2 regions of the Serratia sp. L9 genome follow, and region 1 is predicted to be linked to the other one. Evidence: predicted binding sites of a transcription regulator. Region 1 holds the regulator's gene; the other holds the start of a gene.

Region 1 (3,211 bases):
ACCGCTAGCGGTAATGGTGCCGATAGATTGCATATTGCTGGCCTGGGCATCTGTCACCAGGGTGGCAGCAGAGGCACCGAAAGAAACGGCAGAGAGCAGGCTAATTGCAGCGATGGTTGTTTTCATGTTCATGATACTTGGATCCTTGATGGCTCGAAGATAACGGCCTGGAAGGGCTTTACAGCGTTTTTTATACTTGAAGGCTGTTATCTAACGTGATTTTTACCAGAGAATTACTGTGCGAAAATCGCATAACACATTGTAATTATTTATAAATTTCCGCAGTCGCGTGGTAGTTGCCTTCACTGCGAGCTTCGATGACACGGTAAGCCGTCGCGCCTTGAGCATCGGCTTTGGCAGACAGTGCCTGACGAATATCTGAAGGTGCAGAGCCTACGCCGCTGACGGTAATGGTGCCGGCAGATTGCAGTTTTTGTGCCTGAGACGCGTCAATTGACTGTGCTGCAAAAGCACCGAAAGACAGCATAGAAAGCAGGCTAATTGTTGCTACAGTAGTTTTAATGTTCATGATTTATCCTCTTCGTATTCTTTTATCAGTTCCAATGAACTGTGATTTACGTCACGAAAATGAGTATACATCTAGTAACTGTAAAAATTAATAGGAAGCTAACAATTTCTAGTGAAACTTTATTCGGTTCAGTACGGTTTTTAATAACCGAATGGAATAAAAAGCGCTTATAAAACGTTCTTTCAATGTTAAATTTATGTAATATCAATGGGGTAAGTGTTTTTGACCAAAAGTGCGGAATTAACCAGTGACTCTCACTAGCCAGCTTAAATTGTCATTTAAATGTGCTGTGGGTGGGCTGATAAGCAGTTTTAAACATGGTAGGGGCGCAGTAAAAAAACTGAGGTGGTAAACAAAGGGTTAAGAAGAGGCTAATAACGTGCGGCAGAGAGTTATGGCTGCCGCCTGGTAAAAGCGGCTTGGCGTCTGCGGGCGCAAACCTTAAGGGCGCCGGATAACAGCGCTCCTGCAATGCTAACCTTGTCGCATAGCGACCGCTTCAAATCTAGCGGTATAGCTCAAGGCATCAGAGTTCCTGCTCGAACAACGAAAGAATGGCTTCATACAGCTGGCGTGCGGTAAAAGTGCTGGCCGGGGTAACAAAAATAGTATCATCACCAGCAATTGTGCCCAGGATCCCTTCCGATTTGCCCAGTGAGTCTAACAGGCGGGCGATCAATTGTGCTGCGCCAGGGCTGGTATGGATCACCACAACGGCATCATTATGGTCGACATCCAGTACCAGATTCTTCAACGGACTGGTGGTGGTTGGCACACCGAGTTCGGCCGGAAGGCAGTACACCATCTCCATTTTGGCATTACGCGTGCGCACTGCACCGAACTTGGTCAGCATGCGTGATACCTTGGATTGGTTAATATTCTCAAAGCCTTCTTCTTGCAGCGCCAAAACGATCTCGCCTTGAGAACTGAATTTTTCTTCTTTCAATAACGCCTTAAACGCCTTGATCAGATCTTCCTGTTTTGCGGGATTACGCATTTTGCACCGTAGACTGTTGGTAATGGAGTTCATTATTATGCATATAAATGAATTTTTATGCAATACAGATCAGGGCTGGGGAAATAGTAATGCCCTAGAGTCAAGGAAAGGGAGAGATTTTAACAAAATCCGAAGCTCATGAATATGCCCTTTCAATGAGGGAAGCGAGCCAGCTCTCTGGTAAAGAAGATGTTATTAAAATGATGTTGTTCTGATGTTATGTAAGGGTGTAATGTAACGGCCGGTTAACGCGAACGTGAAGTGTCTCGCACTATTTTTGATTAGTGTGCGCTATGCCCTTAATGCGTAAGCTTTTTAATTTAGAATGACCGCAACAACGATCATTTTATTGCGCCAGATCTAAAACCGACTGTTAAGAGGTTGTTTTTAAAGGTGTGATAAATTAAGGTCCGAGACCAAGAATTCACGGCGCTTTTATATTCAAGATAAAAAATAAAGGAGTATAGGATGAAAGTTGCAGTTCTCGGTGCTGCTGGCGGTATCGGCCAGGCGCTCGCCCTTCTACTCAAGACCCAGCTTCCTTCAGGTTCTGAACTCTCTCTCTACGACATTGCCCCTGTTACCCCAGGCGTTGCCGTCGATTTAAGCCATATCCCAACCGCAGTTAAAATCAAAGGCTTCGGCGGTGAAGATGCAACCCCTGCGCTGCAAGGTGCGGATGTGGTGCTGATTTCTGCTGGTGTTGCGCGTAAACCAGGCATGGATCGTTCAGATCTGTTCAACGTCAACGCCGGTATCGTGCGTAACCTGATCGAGCAAGTGGCTAAAACCTGTCCGAAAGCCTGCATCGGGATTATCACCAACCCGGTAAACACCACCGTTGCCATTGCTGCCGAAGTATTGAAGAAAGCTGGCGTTTACGACAAGAACAAACTGTTTGGCGTGACATCGCTGGATATCATCCGTTCCAACACCTTTGTGGCTGAGCTGAAAGGCAAAAAGCCAGAAGAACTGGATGTGCCGGTTATTGGCGGCCACTCTGGCGTGACTATTTTGCCTCTGCTGTCACAGATCCCTGGCGTAAGCTTTAGCGATCAGGAAGTGGCTGATCTGACTAAACGTATCCAGAACGCAGGTACCGAAGTCGTTGAAGCCAAAGCCGGTGGCGGCTCTGCAACTCTATCTATGGGGCAGGCTGCAGCGCGTTTTGGCCTGTCGCTGGTGCGTGCATTGAGCGGTGAAAAAGGCGTCGTGGAATGTGCTTATGTTGAAGGTGATGGCAAATATGCCCGCTTCTTCGCACAACCGCTGGTGCTGGGTAAAAACGGTGTTGAAGAACGTAAAGACATCGGCACCCTGAGCGCCTTTGAACAAAAAGCGTTGAACGAAATGCTGGATGTGCTGCACAAAGATATCGAGTTGGGTGAGAAATTTATCAATAACTGATCCCCAAACATAAGCCGTATTGGTATTGCATAAGCCGCCGGGGCAAACTCCGGCGGTTTTTTGTTTTCTCATGATTTCATTCGACCTTTTCGATCCAGCAGATGATGCGTGCGTGGATCAAAATATCTGCTTGGCCAGATCTCAGCGGGGTGCACATTCAGTGCATCAGCGATCAACCATTCTCCTTTTGGCCAGGGGCGTAACAGCGCGTTTGCCAGCGTGGATGAGCTCAGGCCAGCTTGGCGTGAAACCGCAGCCATTGTGGTACCTCTCTTTTT
Region 2 (3,211 bases), 1.7 Mb from region 1:
TTCAGGCTGTCATTCACGGTGGCGGTCTGCAGCAGATCAAACATGGTGTGGTCCAGATAGCGATCGCCACTTTTACTCACCCCGCCAATTTCATCGGAGGCGTTTTGCGTCTGAGCCAGAAACTTGGCGGCGTTACTGGTGGCCCCTTTGGTGGACAGAGCAAACACCGAGGAGCCCCGCGCCGCACGACTGGTAAAGGCATCGGCATGGATAGAGACAAACAGATCGGCCCGTTGCTTACGCGCTTTGGCAACGCGCACCTTAAGTGGAATAAACACATCTTCATTGCGCGTCATAAACACTTTCATGTTCGGCTCACGCTTGATAAGCGCACTGAGCCGGCGGGCAATCTGCAATACGATATCTTTTTCACGCGTTTTATTTTTGCCGATGGCGCCGGGATCTTCACCGCCATGCCCAGGATCGAGCATGATCACAATAGGCCGGTCACGCCCCGCCTTTCCGGGCTGTGGCGCTTCTGCCGGTAACGATCGCTCCAGATCACCTTTATTGTAATCTTCCAGCAATGCCAGTAGCGGATCATACTCTTCACCGGTGCCCCCTTTGGTTGGATAGAGATCCATCACCAGGCGGTTGCGGTATTCAGAAACGGGTGAAAGAGTAAACATATGCGGACTGACGCTTTGCTTAAGTTCCAGCACCAATCTGACGGTATTTTTATCGAACTGGCCAACCCGCGCCTGTTTCAGATAAGGGTCTTCATTGCGGACTTGCCCGGCAATGCCCTTAAGTACGCTGTTGAGTTGAACGCCTTCCACATCCACCACAATGCGATCGGGATTTGTCAGGGCAAACTGTTTGTATTTCAGTGGAACATTAGATTCCAGCGTCACTCGGGTGTAAGTCGAGGAAGGCCAGACACGTACGGCAATCACATGAGAAGCAGCGGCGAAACCAATTCGGCTCACACTCAGCAACCAGGTTGCAGCTACCCCCTGCAACAAACGACGGCGGCCCGGATTGTGGTTAGAGTTAGGCATGCGGCTCCGGCATTGGAAATGATTAAAAAAACTGCAAGAAAATAACATATCCAACGTCATTGGAGTGGCAGGTAGGCGGCAACTGCGCACATCCCGGTGAGCTCACTCAAGTAAGTCATGCGGATGGGCAAGGGCAGCCTGCAACCCTGCGGCTTCAAGTAACAAGGATAGAATGGCGAAAACTTTAACTAATCCTTCTGGCGCTGTCATCCGAAAATCTTTTAATGGTTTTTCAATTTATTAATCAGTTTGCGTACTTAGCAGAAAAACTTAGGCAATTTCCCACTTGCCATCAGGGCAATAAAAGAATAAAAATACAAAAATACCGTATAAATATGCAAAGAGGTCTTGCCGTGAAGGAACGTAGTACAGAGCTGGTTCAAGGATTCCGTCACTCAGTTCCCTATATCAATGCGCACCGTGGCAAGACGTTTGTCGTCATGCTGGGCGGCGAAGCCATCGAACATGAGAACTTCTCCAGTATCGTCAACGATATCGGGCTGTTGCACAGTCTTGGGATCCGTTTGGTAGTGGTATATGGCGCGCGCCCGCAGATTGACAGCAATCTGGCGCTGCATAACTACGAACCCATTTACCATAAGCATACCCGCGTCACCGATGCCCATACGCTGGAACTGGTCAAGCAGGCGGCGGGTTTGCTGCAGCTGGACATCACCGCACGGCTCTCGATGAGCCTGAATAACACCCCGCTGCAAGGGGCGCATATCAACGTGGTGAGCGGTAACTTTATTATTGCTCAACCGTTGGGGGTGGATGATGGCGTAGATTATTGCCACAGCGGCCGTATCCGCCGTATCGACGAAGAAGCGATTCATCGCCAGCTAGACAGCAACGCCATCGTGCTGATTGGCCCGGTGGCGGTGTCGGTGACCGGCGAAAGTTTTAACCTGACCTCGGAAGAGGTGGCCACGCAGTTGGCGATCAAACTGAAAGCAGAGAAAATGATCGGCTTTTGCTCATCGCAAGGCGTGACCAATGAGGAAGGCAATATTCTGTCCGAACTGTTCCCCAACGATGCACAACAGCGTATTGAGCGGTTGGAAGAGTCAGGTGATTATCATTCTGGAACGGTGCGTTTCCTGCGCGGTGCGGTAAAGGCCTGCCGCAGCGGCGTGCGCCGCAGCCACCTGATCAGCTATCTGGAAGATGGCGCGTTAGTGCAGGAATTGTTCTCACGCGACGGTATCGGCACCCAGATCGTAATGGAGAGTGCCGAACAGGTGCGCCGCGCCACCATCAACGATATCGGCGGGATATTGGAACTGATCCGCCCGCTGGAACAGCAAGGGATCCTGGTTCGCCGCTCGCGGGAACAGCTGGAAATGGAAATTGACAAGTTCACCATTATTGAGCGCGATAACCTGACCATTGCCTGTGCGGCCCTCTATCCTTTCCCGGAAGACAAGATTGGCGAGATGGCCTGCGTGGCCGTACACCCGGATTACCGCAGTTCGTCACGAGGGGAAATGCTGTTACACCGGGTAGAAAGCCAGGCACGCCAGATGGGGCTGCAGAAGCTGTTTGTGCTGACTACTCGCAGCATCCACTGGTTCCAGGAACGGGGCTTCACCCCGGCAGAAGTCGACGTTCTGCCAATGCAAAAGCAGGAGCTGTACAACTACCAACGCCGCTCGAAAATCCTGCTGGCCGATCTTTGATCCTAGCCTCATTGGGATAGGTGGCCATACTGGCATAACACTACATTTACCAATATAACGGCACGTCATCGTGCCGTTATTTAGATGAGAATTGCCTCACACCAGCACATGCAACAACTCTGCGCGGGTCCCTGATAAACCCCTGTGGTCAGTCGGTTCTTTTGCGCCGGAGTTTAGCCTAGAATAGAGCGCTTGCTTACGTGTTGATAGAAAAGGAAAGCTATCATGCCCGATCGTTCCTTGATCTTTTTTTATGCTTTTATGTTCTGCGCGATTATTTATATCATTATAAAAATCACCCGTGACACCCACCGTCTCTATTCCCTGGCGTATTTATTATGCCTATTGGCAAGTATAGCGTTTGTCTCGCACTTCTATCCCAACAGGTCAGGCCTTTGGGCGCTAGGGTTGTCTTTTGTTATTTGCTTTGCAGGCCACGTTATTTTCTTCCTGGTACAATTACGTCTGAGAGTAAAGCGATTCAAAAACCAATTAAGCACGATGAAAACGGCTGGCGCATCTTGCCTGGAA

The links. Region 1 encodes ArgR, which controls arginine synthesis, uptake and breakdown. Its sites were predicted from a motif close to ANTGAATAAAAATACANT; they were not measured.
Region 2: a site for ArgR is predicted at 1,305-1,322, ahead of argA (amino-acid N-acetyltransferase). Genes of this name have one in related genera too.

What each region holds. Positions count from the first base shown of each region.
Region 1 covers NZ_CP192591.1:583,718-586,928, reverse strand. Annotated here, with positions in the region: gene yhcN (peroxide/acid stress response protein YhcN) at 1-132, opposite strand, end outside; gene yhcN (peroxide/acid stress response protein YhcN) at 266-529, opposite strand; gene argR (transcriptional regulator ArgR) at 1,056-1,526, opposite strand; gene mdh (malate dehydrogenase) at 1,995-2,933, shown strand; gene ACQ86O_RS02780 (helix-turn-helix domain-containing protein) at 3,002-3,211, opposite strand, start outside.
Region 2 covers NZ_CP192591.1:2,301,371-2,304,581, reverse strand. Annotated here, with positions in the region: gene amiC (N-acetylmuramoyl-L-alanine amidase AmiC) at 1-1,001, opposite strand, end outside; gene argA (amino-acid N-acetyltransferase) at 1,337-2,680, shown strand; gene ACQ86O_RS10925 (hypothetical protein) at 2,906-3,211, shown strand, end outside.